3 regions of the Arthrobacter sp. ASL1 genome follow, and region 3 is predicted to be linked to each of the others. Evidence: riboswitches for the same ligand, from Rfam matches in the RefSeq annotation. Region 3 holds a riboswitch; each other region holds the start of a gene.

Region 1 (6,609 bases), 830 kb from region 3:
TAGATGATCCCGCTGCCGGGCAGGTCCCCCAGGTGGGTGAGCAGCCAGGCCAGCTGCATCCGCGGGCTGGGCAGCCGCAACACACCCAGGCGCAACGATTTGCGGGCCAGCGGGCCGCGCAGCGTGAAGACCTCGGCCCCGCCGACCGCCAGCTGTTCCTGCACGTCGTGGACCACCCGCTCGTTGGCGGTGGCCGTGGTGGCCAGCACCGGGACATTGGACGGCAGCGCGCCGATCAAGTCGCGGATCCGGCGGTAGTCGGGGCGGAAGTCATGGCCCCAATCGGAGATGCAGTGGGCCTCGTCGATGACCAGCAGGCCCATCCGCGCGACCAGGTCCGGCAACTGCTGCTCGCGGAAGGCCGGGTTGTTCAGCCGTTCCGGCGAGACGAGCAGCACGTCCACCTCGTCGGCGTCGAGCTTGGCGGTGATCTCCCGCCACTGGACGGCGTTGGCGGAGTTGATCGCCTCGGCCCGCACCCCGGCCCGTGCCGCGGCGGCGACCTGGTCGCGCATGAGCGCCAGCAGCGGGGAGACGATCAGCGTCGGGCCGGCGCCGCGGGCACGCAACAGCAGGGAGGCCACGAAGTACACGGCGGATTTGCCCCAACCGGTGCGCTGGACCACCAGGGCGCGCCGGCCGCCGTCGACCAGCGCCTCGATCGCCTCGAACTGCCCCGCGTGGAACCGGGCGTCCCCGTGCCCCACGAGCCGGCGCAGCACCTCGGTGGCGTCGTCGTGCAATTGCCTGTTCCGCGTTTCAACCATGACCCCAGTATTCCAGCGTGCACCCACGGGTGGGCACCGGGGCCGGGGCTTGTGGATCATCGTCTGGATCCGCGGCCACCGGCTATGCTCGAACGCGTGAACGACGAAATTGATCTTTCCCAGTCCTTCAAGGCCTACGACGTGCGCGGCATCGTCGGCGAAACCATCAACGAGGAGATCGTCGAGGCCGTCGGCGCAGCCTTCGTGGACGTGCTGGGCCTGGCCGGGAAGCGCGTGCTGGTCGGCGGGGACATGCGCCCCTCCTCCCCCGCCTTCTCCGCGGCCTTCGCCCGCGGCGCCTCCTACCGCGGCGCCGACGTCTCCCTGCTCGGGCTGATCTCCACCGACGAGCTCTACTTCGCCTGCGGGCAGCACCAGGCGGCCGGCGTGGTGTTCACCGCCAGCCACAACCCCGCGGCCTACAACGGGATGAAGATGGCCCAGGCCGGAGCCGTCCCGGTCTCCTCCGACACCGGGCTCTACGAGATCCGCGACCTCGCCCAGACCTACCTCGCCGAGGGGCTGCCGGTCTCCGGCGATACCCCCGAGGGGGCCATCGACACCCTCGACGTGCTGGCCGACTATGCCGCCTACCTGCGCTCGCTGGTGGACCTCTCTAGCATCCGCCCGCTGAAGGTCGTCGTCGATGCCGCCAACGGCATGTCGGGCCTGACCACCCCCGCGGTCCTCGGCGATGCCCTGCTTCCGGGGCTGCCGTTGGAGATCGTGCCGCTGTACTTCGAGCTGGACGGCACCTTCCCCAACCACCCGGCCAACCCGCTGGAGCCGGAGAACCTCAGGGACCTGCAGGCCGCCGTCGTCGAACACGGGGCCGACATCGGCCTGGCCTTCGACGGGGATGCCGACCGCTGCTTCGTCATCGACGAGACCGGGGCACCGGTCTCCCCCTCGGCGATCACCGCCCTGGTCGCCCGCCGCGAGATCGCCCGCGCCCAGGCCGCCGGGGAGGACACCCCGGTCATCATCCACAACCTCATCACCTCCCGCGCCGTCCCCGAGCTGGTGGAGCACGACGGCGGCCGGCCGGTGGTCACGCGGGTGGGGCACTCGTTCATCAAGGCCGTCATGGCCGCCGAGGGTGCCGTCTTCGGCGGCGAGCACAGCGCCCACTACTACTTCCGGGACTTCTTCAACGCCGATACCGGTATGCTGGCCGCCATGCACGTGCTGGCCGCCCTGGGCTCCCAGGAGCGGCCGCTGGGCGAGCTGGCCGAGGAGTACGAGCCCTACTTCTCCTCCGGGGAGATCAACTCCGAGGTTTCCGACAAGGATGCCGCCGTCGCCCGCGTGCTGCGCGAATTTTCGACGCAGGACACCGTGGTCGGTACGCTGGATGGGACCACCGTGACCGCGACGGACGGGTCGTTCTGGTTCAACCTGCGTCCGTCCAACACCGAACCCTTCCTGCGCTACAACGGGGAAGCCGTCGACACCACGACCATGGAACGCGTCCGCGACGCCGTCCTCACCATCGTCAGGAGCACAGCATGAGCGAGAACACCACGGAGAACCGGCTGGCCGAACTCGGCGACGCCGCCCACCAGGACCTGAACAAGGTCCTCGGCACCGCCCTGGGTGTCGCCCGCGAGCAGCTGGAGACCAACGGCGTCTTCCTGCCGTTTGCCATCGGGCTGGAGCCCGACGCCGAGGAGGAGGGCGAACTGCGCCTGCTCGCCGTCCAGCCGCCCGAGGAGGAGCAGGACCCGGAAGCCGACATCGACGCCGAGGCGATGATGGAGGACCTGGTGACGCTGCTGACCGGGCAGCGCGACCAGTTCACCGCCGTCGCGCTGGTCTCCGACGTCACCTTGATGCAGGAGGACCGCGACGCCGTACACGCCATGGCCGAGCACAGCCTCGGCGGCGCCGTCGCCGTGATCCAGCCCTACACGCCGCCGGCCGAAGAGGGGGGCGAGTGGACGTTCGACGAGCCCACGCCGGAACCGGGCGAATTGCAGATCTGGGCCTGATGCCCACCCGCCGTCCCCGATGAGGATCAACGCCTTCTCGGACGTCTGCCTGCGCATCCTCATGATCCTGGCGGCCCGGCCCGGGCACCAGCTGACCACCCGGGAGATCGCGGTGTCGATCGACATCCCCTACAACCAGGTCAGCAAGGCGGTGCTGCGGCTCGGCCAGCTCGGACACGTCGATGTCCAACGTGGCCGGGCCGGCGGGGTACGGATCAGCACGACGGGGCTGGACGCGCGCCCGGGGTCCATCCTGCGCTCGCTGGATGAACAGCCCGACGTCGTCGACTGCACGCGGGCCGACGGATCGGCTTGTCCGCTCATCGCCGGCTGCCGGCTGCGCAGCGCCTTCGCCCGCGCCCGCGACGCCTTCTACGATGAGCTCGACCACACCACCGTGCGAGAGCTCTCGGCCTCCCCGGCGTTGACGCGGCTGCCCCTGCCGACTTTTCCGTAACCGATTTGCACCCGACTTCTACAGGGTGTAGAAATGTCTCATAATACTTGCCGTTCCGACGCAAGTAATCGACTTCAGGAGATCTAATGCTCTCAGAAACGTCACGCCCCGTCATCGAAGCCACCCTGCCCGTCATCGGGGAACGGATCGGCGAGATCACCAAGAAGTTCTACTCCGGCATGTTCGCCGCCCGTCCCGAACTCCTGGACGGGATGTTCAGCCGCGCCAACCAGCAGAACGGGGCCCAGCAAAAGGCCCTGGCCGGCAGCATCGCCGCCTTCGCCACCCACCTGGTCCAGCACCCCGAGACGCTGCCCGAGTCGATCCTGGCCCGCATCGCCCACAGGCACACCTCCCTGGGCATCCAGCCCGAGCAGTACCAGATCGTCTTCGAGCACCTCTTCGCGGCCATCGCCGAGGACCTGGGCGATGCCGCCACCGACGAGGTCGTCGCCGCCTGGACCGAGGTCTACTGGCTGATGGCCGACGCCCTGGTCAAGATCGAGACGGGACTCTACGCGGAGCAGGCCAACGACCGCGTCTATGCCCCCTGGCGCCTGGCCAGCCGCGAATCCGTGGGCACCGACTGCGTCACCTTCCGCTTCGTCCCGGGCGACGCCACCGCAGTCTCCGTGGCCAAGGCCGGCCAGTTCGTGAGCATCCGCCTGCCGCTGGCCGACGGGCTGCGCCAGGTCCGCCAGTATTCGCTCTCCGATGCCGTCTCCTCCACCACCGAACGCGTGCTGACCACCAAGCTCGACACCGGCGGGGAGGTCTCGCCGTTCATGCACGCCAACCTGCAGGTCGGCGACGTCGTGGAGTTGTCGAACCCCTACGGCGACATCACCCTGGACATGGAGGGCGCGCCGATCATCATCGCCACTGCGGGCATCGGCTGCACGCCCAGCGCCTCGGCCCTGCAGGCATTGGCCGAGCTCGAATCCGAGCGCCAGGTCCTGGTCCTGCACGCCGAACAACGGGAGGACAACTGGGCGCTGAAGGACCAGATGCGCTCCGCCGTGGACGCACTGCCCAACGCCGAGCTGAAGCTGTGGCTCGAGGACGCCAGCACCAAGTCGGAGGACACCCTGGCCGCCGAGGGCTTCATGGACCTCACCGGCGTCGAACTGCCCGCCGACGCCCGGATGTACCTGTGCGGTCCGCTGCCGTTCATGCGCGCCGTCCGCAGCCAGGCGATCGCCGCCGGCATCCCCGCAATGAACATCCACTACGAGGTCTTCGGACCCGACCTCTGGCTCGCCGCCTGAGCCCACAAACTGCGGAGTACGACGGCGGGGCCTCCTGGGGAGGGGCCGCGCCGGGGGGAACTCCGCAGCGACATGGCCCGCGACCTGGATTAGCCAGGTCGCGGGCCGTTCCGCTACGCTCGCAGGGTCCACACGGGTGCCCCAGGAGGGGCTGAGATCGAGCTGACCGCTCGGGACCGTCGAACCTGTCCGGGTCATGCCGGCGTAGGAAGTTGAGGGCTCGAATGAGCTATTCCCTGGAAACACCCACCACCTGTCCGTCCGACCCCGCGGGGACCAGCACACCAGGGGGCGGGGACGAAACACCCACGACTTGGGAGCAGCATCCGCAGCACCGGCTGCACTGGATCGAGGATCCCGACCACGGACTGCGCGTCCCGGTCACCGCGATCTCGCTGGCCGACTCCCCCGACGGCACCACCAACGACCCGCACCTGGCCTACCGGACCGCCGGGCCCGGATCAGAGCCGACCGCCGGACTGCCGCGGCCCCGCACCGCCTGGATCGCCGCCCGGTCCGACACCTTGGAGTATGACGGCCGGCGACGGAACCTGCACGACGACGGCCGTTCGGCGGTGCGCCGGGGCGCGGCCTCGGCCGAATGGAGTGGTGCCACGCCGGTCCCCCGCCGGTCCCTTGAGGGCCGCACGGTCACCCAGATGCATTACGCCCGCCACGGCACCATCACCCCCGAGATGCGCTACGTGGCACTGCGCGAGGGGTGCGACGCGGAGCTGGTGCGCAGCGAGCTGGCCGCCGGCCGGGCCATCATCCCGGTGAACATCAACCATCCGGAGTCCGAGCCGATGATCATCGGCAAGGCGTTCCTGGTGAAGATCAACGCCAACATCGGCAACTCGGCGGTGACCTCCTCCATCGCCGAGGAGGTCGAGAAGCTGACCTGGGCCACGAAATGGGGTGCCGACACGGTCATGGACCTCTCCACCGGCGACGACATCCACACCACCCGCGAATGGCTGATCCGCAACTCGCCCGTGCCGATCGGCACCGTGCCGATCTACCAGGCGCTCGAGAAGGTCGACGGCGACGCCGCGAAGCTGACGTGGGAGATCTTCCGCGACACCGTGATCGAGCAGTGCGAACAGGGGGTGGATTACATGACCATCCACGCCGGCGTCCTGTTGCGCCATGTGCCGCTGACGGCCGACCGGGTGACCGGCATCGTCTCGCGGGGAGGTTCGATCATGGCCGGCTGGTGCCTGGCCCACCACCAGGAGAACTTCCTCTACACGCACTACGACGAGCTGTGCGAGATCTTCGCCCGCTACGACGTGGCGTTCTCGCTCGGCGACGGCCTGCGGCCCGGCTCGCTCGCCGATGCCAACGACGCGGCGCAGTTCGCCGAGCTGGACACGCTGGCCGAGCTGACGAAGCGGGCCAGGGAATTCGACGTCCAGGTGATGGTGGAGGGTCCCGGCCACATCCCGCTGCACCTGGTCCGCGAGAACGTCGAACGCCAACAGGAGCTGTGCGACGGCGCCCCGTTCTATACGCTGGGCCCGCTGGTCACCGACACGGCCCCGGGCTACGACCACATCACCAGCGCGATTGGGGCCACCGAGATCGCCCGGTACGGCACGGCGATGCTCTGCTATGTCACCCCCAAGGAGCATTTGGGGCTGCCGGACAAGGACGACGTGAAGACCGGGGTGATCACCTACAAGATCGCCGCGCATGCAGCCGACGTCGCCAAGGGCCACCCCGGGGCGACGGCGCGGGACGACGCCCTGTCGAGGGCGCGGTTCGAGTTCCGCTGGAACGACCAGTTCGCCCTAGGGCTCGATCCGGCCACCGCCCAAGCGTTCCACGACGAGACGCTGCCGGCCGAACCGGCGAAAACGGCGCATTTCTGCTCGATGTGCGGGCCGAAGTTCTGCTCCATGCGCATCTCGCAGGACATCCGCGACGAGTTCGGCGGGGCGGCGCGGCAACGCGAACTGGCCGACGGCATCGCCGCGGGGATGGAGGCCAAGAGCCGTGAATTCGCTGCGGCCGGCTCCAGCGTCTACCTGCAGGCCACGATCCCCGTCGGTCCCACGGCCGGTTGATGAGCCGGGTTCCCGGGCACTTGCGGCGTGCCGCTAGAGCCCGGGGACCCGTTCCAG
Region 2 (6,609 bases), 590 kb from region 3:
CGTCGCCGCGGTGGCCGCCGCCTCGCTCCTGGGCGGGGCCGGAAGGCTGCTGGTCCCGGACACGGCGGCCGCGGCATCGACCCGGATCAGGACGACGGCGAACCTCAACGTCCGCGCCAGCGCCGGCACGGCGGGGCGTCGGCTCGGGACGCTGGCGAAGGGCACCACGGTCACCACGACCGGGCGGGCCTCCAACGGCTGGTACCGGATCAGCTACCGCGGCAGGACCGGGTACATCTCGAACCGGTATGCCAAGGTCGTCGCCGCGACGAAGAAGGCAGCCGCCCCGAAGGTCGCCCCGATCAGGGCCCGGGTCCAGACCCTGGCCGCACTGAACGTCAGGACCTCCGCGTCCTCCGGTGGCAGGCGGCTGGGCACGCTGGCGAAGAACGCCCGGTTCACCGCCACCGGTGTGGCCGCCAACGGCTGGTATCGGCTGAGCTACCGGGGCAAGACCGGATACGTCTCGCACCGGTACCTCAAGCCCGACACCTCGAAGGAACCGGCCTACACCTCCACGCGCAACGGCCTGCCCACCACCGCCAGGTACTATTTCTCGGCCAACGGCTCGGACCTGTCCTACCTCGCCAACGGCGCGGTCATGATCGGTGACCTCCCTGCCGGGACCGTCGCCTGGCGGGACACCCGGATGGAGAAGGCACACGCCACCCCCAGGGGCTGGTATTGCGTGCGCACCGCGGGCGCCACCGGCTGGGTTCGGGCGAGCACGCTGCGGCGCAGCCAGCCGCGGACGGGCAGGTGGTCCCGGCGCACGACGGCGGCACAGATCCGCCGCATGGCCAATGGCCGGCTCGCGTCCTCGAACCTCGTCGCGATCTCCTGGGACCCGGGGCAGAACCTGATCGCGGGGCCGGCACTGGGCGACCTGACCAAAATGAACAAGGCGTTCAGGAAGAAGTTCGGGCGCAACCTCGAGATCGACCTGACCTACCGCACGCGGGGCACCCAGGAATACCTGTACCGCGAGCTGGGCCGGATGATCGCTGCCCAACCGGGCACGTCGAACCACGGGTGGGGCCTGGCGATCGACTTCCCCGAGACGCGCGACTACGGTTTCGGCGGCAAATACCACATCTGGCTCAAGGCCTACTCGAAGAGGTTCGGGTGGGTGCACCACAAGGTGTACGAGCAGGGCTCGCCCTATGCCGAGGCGTGGCATTTCGAGTACATGCGCTGAGTCGGCGCCCCCGGCTCACGCCCAGACGAGGTTCCAGGCCCCGGCCGCCAGCGCGGCGACGGCGGCCCCAGTTCCGAGCGCGAGGCCCGCGCTGATGAGCCCCGCGTCCCGCCAGGCGAAGCTGGCGGTCCGGGCCCACGTGCGCTGCCGGCCCCCGAATCCCTTGGCCTCCATCGTGACCGCCAGACGCGAGGCACGGCGGATGGCCTGGACCATCAGCCCCAGGCTCTGGCCGGCGTTGGCCTTCAGCCGCTGCACGGCCCCGCCCTGGGATCCGACGCCCCGGGCCCGGCGGGCCATGCCCAGCGTCGTCCATTCCTCGGCCAGCAACCCGATCAACCGCATCCCGGCCAGGGCCCCCAACACGAATCGATGCGGCAACCTGGCCTGCTGGGCCAACGCATTGGCCAGATCGGTCGGGTCGGTGCTCGATAGGACGATGACCGCCGGCACGGCCACGGCGAACACGCGCAGGCCCGTGGCCAGACCGGAGGCCAACGATCCCTCGCTGATGGTGGCCACGCCCAGGTCCAGCAGCACCGCACCGGTGTCGTTGCCCACCAGGGCGGTCCCCCAGGCGGCGAAGAGCCCGGCCACCAGCAACGGCCAGGCCCGGATGAGGAAGCGCAACGGCTTGATCCCCGCCAAGGGCAGGAACAGCACGCTGGCCACGGCGACCAGGCTCGAACTCACCAGGTCCAGCGAGGCGATCAGCGGTGTCGTCGCCAGGACGACGGCCGCCAGCTTGGCCAGCGGGTTGCACCTGCCGAAGAAGCTGGCCCGGGCTGGGGCATCGGGTTCGATTCCCGGTGTCCCGCCCCCGCGCTCCAGCACAGCGGGCTCCGGTAGGCGGGGCCCCTGGTCCGGCAACGGGGCGGAGTCCACCGGGTAGGTCGTTGCCCCCAACGCGGTGGCGAAATCGGTATCGTGGGTGACGGCGATGATGGCGACCCCGTCGTCGAGCTCTTCGCGCAGCAGCAGCGCGAGTTCACGCCAGGTGAGGGCATCCTGCCCGAAGGTGGGTTCGTCGAGGATCAACAGACGGGGTCGGGCCGCCAGCACGGTGGCCACCGACAGCCGGCGTTTTTCCCCTCCCGAAAGGGTGAACGGGTTGGCGTCCTGCAGCTCCCGCAAGCCCAGCCGGTCGAGCAGGCCCTCCACGCGCAGCTCGATTTCCTCGTCGTCGTACAGGCGTTCCCTGCCGCCCGGGCGTCGGGCGTGCCGGGGGCCATAGGCGAGCTCGTCGCGCACACTGGCGGTCACGAACTGGTGTTCGGGTTCCTGGAAGACGGTTCCGATGCGGGCGACCAGTTCACCGGCACGCCAGAGGTACGGACGCCCCGGGGGGCCGTCGCCGTTGGCCCCGGCAGGGGCTTCCGCCCCCCACAGTGCCGGAAGGGCCTCCACTTCTCCGGAGCGTTCGGGCAGCAATCCGCCCAGGGTCAGCGCCAGCGTCGATTTGCCCGACCCGTTGGACCCGGTGATGCACAACGCCTGCCCGGCAACCACTTCCAGGTCGACACCCGATACCGCGGGAACGGTGCGCGGGGTCCGGGCGACCGCGAGGCGCCGCGCGCGCAGCAGTCCCGGGCCCGCTGCCGTGGCCGGTTCGCGGCGGTCCAGTTGCGGGGTGTGGCCGGGGACCCAGATCCCGGCCCGGATGAGCCGGTCGCGGACGGGGCCGGGGGCGAACATGTCGGCCGGACGCCCCTGGCACACCACTCCTCCTCCCGGCTCCAGGACGATGACCCGGTCCACGGCGTCGGCCCAGGCCGCCAGCCGGTGCTCGACGATGACCATCGTCGCGCCGCTGCGCGCCACGGACTCCACGACGGCGTCACGGACCTCGATGACCCCGCCGGGGTCCAGATTCGCCGTGGGTTCATCCAGCAATACGAGCCCCGGGCGCATCGCGAGGATCCCGGCCAACGCGAGGCGTTGCTTCTGTCCGCCGGACAGCGCGGAGGTGGGGTGGTCCAGCGGCAGGTCGAGGCCGACCGACCGCAGGCTCGCGGAAACCCGCGGCCAGATGTCCGCGGGCGGGACGCAGAGGTTCTCCGCGCCGAACGCCACATCGTCGCCGACCCGGGCCTGGACGACCTGGGTCTCGGGATCCTGTTGCATGAGTCCGGTGCGGGTCGCCGCTGCGTCGGCCGGCCGGCCGTCGATGAGCAGCTGGCCGGCCGAGGCGTTGTCCCCATCGTCCTGCAGCACACCCGCGAGAGCGTGGAGCAGCGTGGATTTCCCGGCCCCGGAGGGTCCGACCAGCAGCACCCGTTCGCCCGCGGCAATGTCCAGGTCCAGTCCCCTGAGGGCGGGCTTGTCTCGCCCGGCATGCTGCCAGCCCCAGCCGCGGGCGCTGACGGCCGCGGGGCGGACCGCATCGTGCCCGTCGTCCTGGAATCGGGCGGGAGCCCGGGAAGGTGTGGGCAGGTGGCGGCTCATCGGATCAACCGAAGGTCCGCTCCTGCGCCGCCCGCCGCGACGCCAACGCCGAGAGCGCACCGGTACGCGACAGCGCACGGGTGAGCGCCCAGCTACCCAGCCCGGCGATGACCAGGCCGGACACGGCCATGCAGACGACGTAGGCGAACTTCATCGTCGTCGTGTAGTCGGGGAACCAGGCGAAAACGTAGGCGTCGTTGACGCCGCCGAAGACGCCGGTCAGCAGCCCGGCCAACAGGGATACCGGAAGGGACCAGTGCCGGTAGAGGAACAGGGCGACCACCAGTTCGGCGCCCAGGCCCTGGACCAGGCCGGAGACCCAGACCGTCCACCCGTATTCGGAACCCAGCAGCGAGGAGACCACGGCGGCCACCATCTCGCAGAACAGGGCAGCGCCGGGTTTGCGGATGATGAGCGCGCCCAGCACCGCAGGGAAGAGCCACATCCCCGCCAACAGTGCCGACGACGGCGGGAAAGCGAGGAAGAGGAAGTCGAGCAGGTGGTGGGTCGTGTTCCAGGCCCAGAAGATGACGCCGGAGGCAACGGCGATGACGGATGCGACGACGATGTCGACGACGCGCCAGGTGTAGCGGACGGACGGAGCCGCCGTGAAGGTGCTGCTCATGAGGTTTTCCTCCTTGGTGTTCAAGGAGGGGAGGACAACGCGGGACCCGCGCATCCTGAGATTCTCGACTCCCTTCGCCGGTACGAGCCGGAGCAGGTTCGAGGGTCTGCGGCAATCCGCACTCTCAGCGTCCTCGGATCCGGCCATGGCCGGTCGGCGACGCTCCCCTGTCGTAGGTGATTCAGTGGGGCCAGTCTACAGCGCGTTATGCTGGGAGGGTAATCACCTACCGACGGGAGAATCGTTCGTGAACGCATTACTAAAGATCGTCGGCGTGGTGGTGTCGATCGGCGCCGGTTTCGCCGGGCGCAAGCTCGTTGACGTCGTGTGGTCGGCGATCACCGGGGAGACGCCCCCGAAGGCGAAGGACAAGGACGCCCAAGCCGAGGCCACCCTGCGTCATGCCTTGGGCTTCGCGGTGCTCTCATCCGTCGTGGCCGCCGTGATCCAGGTGCTGACCAACCGTGGCACGCAGCAGGCGATCGCCCGTTTCGTCGACAACATGGACGAGGTGTAGCGAGACCGCTACCCCCGTTCGTCCAGACGGCGCTGGGCCTCGGAGACCACTTCATTGAGGTCATCGAGGACCAGCGTGTCTGGTTTAAGGTGCTTTGTCCGGTACGCGGCGCGCCCCACCATATGTGCGGTGACCGGGGCGGTGAGCAGCTGGAACAACCACGCGAGCAGCAGCACGGGCACGGCAGCCCACGCCCTGATCTGCAGGGCAACGGCGAGCAGCAGCAGGAACAACCCAAGCACCTGTGGTTTCGTGGCGGCGTGCATGCGGGAGAACAGGTCGGGGAAGCGCAGCAGGCCGATCCCCGCGGCAACGGACATCAGGGCGCCGCCGATCATGCAGACGGCGGTGATCCAGTCCAGCACGGTGTCGGCCGTTCCGCCGTCGACCAGGGCCATGACGATCAAGGGGTCCTCCGATCCGTGACGTAGCGGGCTATGGTCACCGAGCCGATGAAGGCCACCAGGCAGCCGACGACGATGAACACGATGTGGTTCAGGTGCCGGTTCACGGCCATGTCGAGGCAGAGCCCGCACATGATGATGATCAGCAGGACGTCCAGCGCCAGGGTCCGGTCCAGGATCGAGGGGCCGCGGGCCAGGCGGATGAGGGCCATGACGCCACCGATGGCCAGCGCGATCCCGGAAATCCAGGCGGCAATGATGATCATGGTTTCCCTTCCCTCTGCGGACCCTGCGGCTGCGCGGCATCCGGGCCCGCGGGATCCTCGGCGCGCAGTGCCGCCAAGTCCTCACGATTGCCCATGACGCGGATCAGCGCCGCCTCGATGTCGCGCACCTCTCGTCGGAATGTTTCGGCCTGCGCCTCGTCGTTGATGTCCAGAACGTGGAGGTAGAGGGTCGAGGTGGTCCGGTCGACCTCGACGACGAAGGAGCCGGGGATGAGGGTCAGCACGTGGCCCAGCGCGGTGGCCATGAGGTCCTCGTGGCTGCGCATGCGGATGCCCACGACGGCGTTGCGGACCGTCGGTCCGCGGAAGACTGCCACCATCGCGACGTGGATGCTGGCCTTGACGACCTGCCACATGAACCGCAGGGCGAACAGCCCTGCCTGCCAGACGTTGAACCGTCCGCTGAGCTCGACCGGGGGCAGCTTGAACGTCGCGACGACGGCCAGCGAGATGACGAATCCGAAGACCAGGTTGCCCGGGCTGAAGTCCTGCCAGAGGGCTCCCCAGACCACCACCATCCAGACCGTCAGCGGCAGCTCGATCAGGAACCGTGCGCGTCGCCGCCGTGCCCTGGCGCGGGCGCCCCGGGCACCGGTGAGCAGCTCGGAGGGCCGTGCCGGGCGCAGGTGGTGCCGGTGCGGGCTCATGATCCGCCCCCGGCATTCGTGCCGCCCAAAACGGCGTCGATATACGGCGTGCGTTCCATCATCTGCTGGGCTGACTGGTCGGCCAGGTCGAACAGGGGGCCGGCGAAGACCGTCAGCGAGACCCCGAGCAGCACCAGGGCCCCGGTCGAGTAGACCATGGTCCGCGGGAGCAGGTCACCCTCCCCCCGGCCGGCACGGCGGGTCGGGGTGATCGTGGCGGTCTCACCCGTGGCAGGGTGCGTTCCGCCGTCGGCGGTGATGAGCAGGATCGGATCCGGGTCCTCCGCGTCGTCCGCGCGACGCCAGAAGGCGCGGTTCCAGACACGGGCCACGGCCAGCAGGGTCAGCAGCGAGGTGACCAGTGCCCCGGCGAGCAGGGCCCAGGCCAGGGGGGTGCCGAGGTCGACGCCGCCGCGCAGCAGCCCGAGCTTGCCCAGGAAGCCGGAGAACGGCGGGATGCCGGCCAGGTTCATGGCCGGGACGAAG
Region 3 (6,609 bases):
CATGGTCCGCAGGGGGACGGCGAGCGATGAGAACGGGTGGGCCCAGAAGGCGTCGCCCAGGTCGATGAAGCGAAGTGGTTCATCGGGCGAGCAGGGCAGGAAGACATTCGCCCGGTGCAGGTCGTTGTGGTCCAGGGACAAGGGAACCGGACCGGCCGCCAGGTATTCGCACATCCCGTGGATCGGCTCCAGCTGGCCGTGCAGCTCGTCGGCATCCCGGGCGGGAAGGTGCAGTGGGTGGTCGGCGGGCAGGGAGGCGTGCAGCAGGACCTGGTCATCGATGTATCCGGGCAAGTGGGCCGGGGCCAACTGGGTCAGCCCCGCGTCGAAGAGTTCATCCCCGTAGGGGACCAGGCCCCGTTGCAGACGGGCGAAGTCCTGCAGGATACGTTCCCACAGCCGGTAGTCGGTGCTGGGGATCCGGGCCATGGTCTCGCCATAGTCGGGGGAGATCATCCAGCCGCGCATCGGCTCGACGGCCAGCGGCATCACCAGCTGGTCCGGGGCCAGTCGCGCCGCGGCGGCCGTCAGCGCGACCTCGGACTGCTGGCCGGGGTTCACGGCCTTGAGGAAGAGCCTGCCGTGGTCGGTGTGCACGACGACCTGGGTGGACCACAGGTCGATGCCGCCGCGCTCCAGGGGCCCGGTCCGACGCAACTCGTAGGTCTCGAGCACCATCGACACCCAGGTGTCGATCTCCTCGAACCAGGCATCGGTGGCCCAGTACTCGTTCCACTCCGCCATGTCGTGGACCTAACCGATCTTGCTGGGCGTCGAGCCCTGGTATTCAGGGGCGTCGGTCGGCTCCGTCCCCCGCCACCGGGCGATGCCGCGCATGCCGTGGAAGATGACCAGCGTGGCGATGGTCCCCAGGGAAATGCCGCCGAACTGCATCGACCCGACCGCGATCGTCGGATTGGCGATGGCGATGATGAGCCCCGCCCCCGCGGTCATTAGATTGATCGGATTGGAGAAGTTGACCTTGTTCTGTACCCATAGCCGGGCGCCGATGATGCCGATCATGCCGTACAACACGATGCCAGCCCCACCGCTGACCCCGGTGGGGATGGAGTTGATCGCGGCGCCAAACTTCGGCAAGAACGCCAGCAGAATGGCGACGATGCCGGCGATCCAGTAGGCGGCCGTGGAATAGACCCGGGAGGACGCCATGACGCCGATGTTCTCGGCGTAGGTCGTGGTTCCGGAACCGCCGCCGAAACCGGCCACGATGCTCGCCACGCCGTCGGCCATCAGCGCCCGGCCATTGACGTCGTCCAGGTTGCGGTTGGTCATCAGCCCCACCGTCTTCACGTGGCCGATGTTCTCGGCGACCAGGACGAATACCACCGGCAAGAACAGGGCCAGCGTGTCGAGGTGGAACTCCGGGAAGGCGAACGGCGGCAGTCCCAGCCATCCGGCCTCGCCGACTGCGGTGAACTGGACCTGCCCCTGGGCCAGGGCGACGAGGTAGCCGACCACGATGCCCACGAGGATCGAGAGGCGTCCGAGCAGGCCCCGGAACAAGACGGCGGAGAAGACGATGGCGGCGACGGTGGTGAACGTCGTCAGCGGTACCGTCTGCATGGCCTCCGTCGTGGCCCCGGCGAGGTTCAACCCGATCAGGGCCACGATTGTGCCCATGACCACCGGCGGCATCAGGGCGTGGATCCAACCGGTGCCGGACTTTTGCACCACCAGCCCGATGATGAACAGTGCCAGCCCGGAGACGACCACCCCACCCAGCGCGCCAGCGAAGCCGTGCCCGGCCATGGCCGCGGTCACCGGCGCGATGAACGCGAAGGAGGAGCCCAGGTAGCTCGGAACGCGGCCGGCGGTGATGAGCAGGAACAGCAGCGTCCCGACGCCGGAAAAGAACAGGGTGGCCGTCACCGGGAAGCCGGTCAGCGCCGGCACGAGCACGGTGGAACCGAACATGGCCATCACGTGCTGGACGCCGATGCCGGTGGTCTGGAACCAGCTGAGGCGTTCATCCGGTGCAACGACCGTGCCCGGCCGGATCGTCTTGCCGTCGCCGTGGACCGTCCAGCCGAAGCCGAGGTTGCTGCTCATGTGTCCTCCGTAGGCCCTGCGGGTGTTCTCGTGGGGGCCCGGAACATTGCGGAACCCCCACGGAATCCTACAGGGCGACCGCGCCGACCCTTCCGTCGGCGGCATCGGCTGAGGTCTGCGCGAAAAACGCCAATTCGTGCCGGCTTGACTCGTCGAAGGCCCGCCGCATGGCCGCCAACCCGGCGGCATCGGCTGAGGTCTGCGCGAAAAACGCCAATTCGTGCCGGCTTGACTCGTCGAAGGCCCGCCGCATGGCCGCCAACCCGGCGGCATCCGCCCGGAAGGCCACCCGTTGGACCGTGGCGATCGCCTCGGCCGTGGCCGTGTCGAACTCCGGCGAGGAGTAGGCGGTGAGCCAGTCGGCATACGGGTGTCCCGGGTGGGCCGCGGCGGCCAGCCGCGCTCCGATGTCCTGGTACAGCCAGTAGCACGGCAGGATCGCCGCGACGAGTTCCGGATAGGACGCATCGGAGGCGACCAGATGGTTCAGGTAGGCCGACGTCGTCGGGCTCGGTGCCGGATCCGCCGTGGCTCCCAGCCGGAGCCGGTGCAGGTTGGCCTCCTCCGCGAGTGCGCCCACGGCTCCGCCGGCCCAGAAGGCCTGCTCCGCACGGTTCGGTGCCAGCTGTGCGGCCCGCGAAAGCACCCGCGAGTAGGTGCGCAGGTACAGCGCGTCCTGCGCCAGGTAGAAATGGAATTCGCCGGCCGGGAGGCTCCCGTCGCGCAGCGCACGGATGAACGCCAGCTCATCGATGCGTGAGCGCAGGCCGGCGATCCCCTCCCACCAGGTGGACAGCAGCGCCTCGGCCGAGGGGGCCATCCGCCCGGCCCAGAGCGCCCCGAAGTGGTTGACCGGACCGTGGCCACCGCCCACCTCGAGCTCGTCCGCGGCAACCAGGGCGTCCTGCAGCCACTCCCGGGCCAGCCGGAGCGCATCGCCCCAGTCCCCGCACCGGGCGTGCAGCGTGGCCAGCGCCGAGGAGAGCGAGCAGCCGGTGCCGTGGGTGTTCCGCGTGCCGACCCGCTTGCCGGACACCTCGGTGAGCACGCCGTTGGGACCGACCAGCGCATCCGGGCATTCCGCGCCTGCCAAGTGCCCGCCCTTGGCCAGCACCAGCACGTCGTACCGCGTCGCCATCCGCTCTGCCTGGCCCAGCACGGCAGCCCAGTCGGCCGCCTCGGGTTCGCCGAGCAGGACCGCCAGTTCGGCGGTGTTCGGGGTGAGGACATCGGCCAGGGGCAGCAGCCGACGCAGGGCGGCCTCGGCGTCGTGCTCCAGGAGCCGGTCGCCGGAGGTGGCCACCAGTACCGGATCCATCACGACGGCGGTGCCTGGCCGGGTGCCCAGCCAGGCGGTGACCGCCTCGATGACGTCGGTGGTGGCCAGCATGCCGATCTTCACCGCATCGATGCGGATGTCCGAGGAGATCGCCTGGAGCTGTTGGGTCAGGAATGCCGCCGGCGGGGTGTGGACACCGGTGACGCCCAGGGTGTTCTGCGCGGTCAGCGCGGTGATGGCGGCCATGCCGTAGCCACCGCAGGCGGCGATCGATTTCAGGTCGGCCTGGATGCCGGCCCCGCCCGAGGGGTCCGAACCGGCGATCGAGAGGACGTTGGGGATGTGTGTCCGGGTCATCGGGCTCCCTCCCGCGTGGCGCCGGCCCATTCGGCGTACAGCGAGGCAGCGGCGGCGCCGGGGTCGTCCGCGGCACAGATCGCCCGGACCACGGCCATCCCCGCGGCTCCCGCGGCGTGGACACTTGCGGCGTCGCCATGGCCCAATCCGCCGATGGCCACGCACGGCAGGGGTGCCTGGGCGACCAGTTCGGCCAAGCCGTCGAAGCCGAGCGGGGTGGGGTGGTCCTTCTTGGTGGGGGTGGGGCGCACGGCCCCGGTGCCCAGGTAGTCCACGGTCCCGGCGGGCAGGGCAGCCACGGCGGCGAAGTGCGCCGGCGTGCTGGCACTCAGGCCGAGCACCGCGTCCGCGCCGATGAGGCCCCGGACGCTGCCGGCGGGCAGGTCATGCTGCCCGATGTGGACACCACCGACGTCGATCCCGGCCGCGCGGGCCGCCAGGTAGACGTCGACCCGGTCGTTGACGAGCAGCAGTGCCCGGCCAGCGGTGTGGGAGGCGCAGGCCGCGACCTCGGCCAGGAAGTCGCGGGCGGAGAGGTCCTTGCAGCGCAGCTGGACGGTCCCGATCCCGGAGGCGACGGCTGCGGCCACGATGTCGGCCAACCGCCGGCCCGCGGTGCTTGCCGCGTCGGCGACGAGGTAGATCCCGGTCCCGGGCGTCGGCGCGGTCATGCGATCACCGCCCCGGCGGCCAGGTCCCCGGGACCGATCGCGGCCAGGGTGTCGAGGAACCCGACGGCGAAGGACCCGGGCCCGGCCGCGGTGGCGGCTGCACGTTCGGCGGCCACCGAGTAGAGCGCGTGGGCGGCCACCGTGCCCAGCAGGGCATCGTCGTCGTTGGCCGCGACGACGGCGGCCACGAGGGCACCCAGGGCGCAGCCGCCACCGGTGATGCGGGTGAGCAGGGCATCGCCGCCGCGGACGCGGACGCTGCGGGTGCCATCGGTGACCAGGTCCACCGGTCCGGACACGGCGACGACCGCGGGGGTGGCCGCGGCCAGGTGGGAGGCGGGCACCAGGGCAGCGTCGACGTCGTGCATGGCGTCCACGCCGCGGCCGCCCGCGCCGGAACCGGCCAGCGCGAGGATTTCCGAGGCGTTGCCGCGGATGACCGTGGGGCGTTCGGACAGCAGCGTCGCGGCGAACCGGGTCCGCAAATCCAGTGCCCCGACGGCCACGGGGTCCAGGACCCAGGGCGTCCCGGCCCTGCGTGCGCTGCGCGCCGCCTGCAGCATGGCGCGGCGCTGCCCGGCGTGCGGGGTGCCCAGGTTGACGAGCACGGCCGAGGCCACCGGGGCGAACTCCGCGGCTTCGCCGGGCACATCCACCATGGCCGGGGATGCCCCGACGGCCAACAGGACGTTGGCGGTGAAGTTCGTGACGACGGCATTGGTCAGGCACTGCACCAACGGTGCCGTGGTGCGCAGCTTCTCGATGGCCCGGCCCAGATCGGCCGGTGTGTAGGTGCTGGTGGGCGCATGCATGGGCATGGGCGACATCCCTCCGCTAGTACTAACTAGATCAGGTTCTGGCGGGTGTTTTCTCAGTCCGCGCCGGTTGGGCGGACACCCCGTGTCAATGAGCGCGAGCCTACCGGTGCCCCCGTCACGGGACAACTTGGCGACCCGCCTCACCTGTTGTGGGCGCTACTGTCGTACGCATGGCCAAGAACCGACGCACCGCACCGCCCGACGCCCCCGTGGAGCCCGTGGGGCCGGCCGAGCTGCCGATTGCCGCCGCTCGGCGACTGCGCGATGCCACCGACTCGCGGCTGGCCCAGCCGCGCCGGTTCCGGGCCGCGCAGCTGAAGGCGCTCGAACGGCTGCTCGAGGAAAACGACGACGCACTGTGCGATGCGCTGGCGGCCGATCTGGGCAAGCCGGCCGCCGAATCACGCCTGACGGAACTGGACCGCGTCAAGGCGGAGATCGACCACGCCCAACTGCACCTGGGGGATTGGGTCGCCGACCGGCACGTGCGGGTACCGGTGTCGCTGCAGCCGGCTACCGCACGCATCCAGGCCCGTCCGCTGGGCATGGTGCTGGTCATCGCCCCGTGGAACTACCCCGTCCTGCTGTTGCTCGGCCCGCTCGTGGGTGCGCTGGCCGCAGGGAACACCGTGGTCCTCAAACCCTCCGAACTCGCACCCGCCACCTCCGCCCTGTTGGCCAGGCTGGTCCCGGCCTACCTTGACCGCCGGGCTGTCGCCGTCGTGGAAGGGGCCGCGGAGACGACGACGGAGCTGCTGGGCCAGCAGTGGGACCACATCTTCTACACCGGTGGGGAGCGGGTGGGGCGTATCGTGGCCCACGCTGCGGCAGAGCAGCTCACACCGGTGACCCTTGAACTCGGCGGGAAGAGCCCCGCCGTCGTCTGCGACGGGAACTTCGCGGCCATCGCCCGCCGGATCGCCCACGGGAAGTTCATGAACGCCGGACAGACCTGTGTGGCCCCGGACTACGTGCTGGCCGTGGGCGAGCATGCGGCCACAGAGCTCGAAAAGTTCCTGCCGAAGGTGATCGCCTCGTTCTACGGCAGGGACCCATCGTCCAGCCGCGATTACGGGCGGATCGTCAACGCCGGACACTTCTCCCGGATCGCCGCCTACCAGCAGCAGGGCCGAGTGGTCTCCGGCGGCTCGAGCGATCCGGCCACCCGCTACGTCGAACCGACGGTGTTGGCGGATGTCGACCCGGCGGCCCCGGTGATGACCGAGGAGATCTTCGGGCCGGTGTTGCCAATTGTCCGGGTCGACCGGTTCGACGACGCGGTGCGGTTCGTCAACTCACGGCCCTCCCCGCTGGCCGCCTACCTCTTCAGCGAACGCCCCCGGTTGCACACCGCCTTCGAGGACCAGGTGCGCGCCGGGGGGATCGGACACAACGTGTGCAACATGCACCTGGC

Evidence for each region. A riboswitch is a leader RNA that binds a small molecule or an ion and turns the genes downstream of it on or off. The one in region 3 is predicted to bind thiamine pyrophosphate.
Region 1: it holds a riboswitch for thiamine pyrophosphate, as region 3 does, so the genes downstream of both, thiC (phosphomethylpyrimidine synthase ThiC) here and thiM (hydroxyethylthiazole kinase) in region 3, are expected to answer to the same signal.
Region 2: it holds a riboswitch for thiamine pyrophosphate, as region 3 does, so the genes downstream of both, AC1MEQ_RS13785 (ECF transporter S component) here and thiM (hydroxyethylthiazole kinase) in region 3, are expected to answer to the same signal.

The regions. Positions count from the first base shown of each region.
Region 1 is NZ_CM155284.1:1,492,519-1,499,127, forward strand. Features, by position in the region: gene AC1MEQ_RS07040 (RecQ family ATP-dependent DNA helicase) at 1-767, opposite strand, end outside; gene AC1MEQ_RS07045 (phosphomannomutase/phosphoglucomutase) at 852-2,279, shown strand; gene AC1MEQ_RS07050 (hypothetical protein) at 2,276-2,758, shown strand; gene AC1MEQ_RS07055 (RrF2 family transcriptional regulator) at 2,778-3,215, shown strand; gene AC1MEQ_RS07060 (globin domain-containing protein) at 3,302-4,483, shown strand; TPP riboswitch at 4,606-4,711, shown strand; gene thiC (phosphomethylpyrimidine synthase ThiC) at 4,708-6,552, shown strand; gene AC1MEQ_RS07070 (alpha/beta fold hydrolase) at 6,586-6,609, opposite strand, start outside.
Region 2 is NZ_CM155284.1:2,912,036-2,918,644, reverse strand. Features, by position in the region: gene AC1MEQ_RS13800 (SH3 domain-containing protein) at 1-1,198, shown strand, start outside; partial or broken gene AC1MEQ_RS13795 (energy-coupling factor transporter transmembrane component T family protein) at 1,214-1,951, opposite strand; partial or broken gene AC1MEQ_RS13790 (ABC transporter ATP-binding protein) at 2,069-3,643, opposite strand; gene AC1MEQ_RS13785 (ECF transporter S component) at 3,648-4,268, opposite strand; TPP riboswitch at 4,321-4,447, opposite strand; gene AC1MEQ_RS13780 (DUF4235 domain-containing protein) at 4,516-4,785, shown strand; gene mnhG (monovalent cation/H(+) antiporter subunit G) at 4,794-5,183, opposite strand; gene AC1MEQ_RS13770 (MrpF/PhaF family protein) at 5,189-5,455, opposite strand; gene AC1MEQ_RS13765 (Na+/H+ antiporter subunit E) at 5,452-5,994, opposite strand; gene AC1MEQ_RS13760 (Na+/H+ antiporter subunit D) at 6,120-6,609, opposite strand, start outside.
Region 3 is NZ_CM155284.1:2,323,888-2,330,496, reverse strand. Features, by position in the region: gene AC1MEQ_RS11010 (phosphotransferase) at 1-744, opposite strand, end outside; gene AC1MEQ_RS11005 (uracil-xanthine permease family protein) at 754-2,070, opposite strand; gene thiD (bifunctional hydroxymethylpyrimidine kinase/phosphomethylpyrimidine kinase) at 2,138-3,706, opposite strand; gene thiE (thiamine phosphate synthase) at 3,703-4,377, opposite strand; gene thiM (hydroxyethylthiazole kinase) at 4,374-5,195, opposite strand; TPP riboswitch at 5,187-5,288, opposite strand; gene AC1MEQ_RS10985 (aldehyde dehydrogenase family protein) at 5,366-6,609, shown strand, end outside.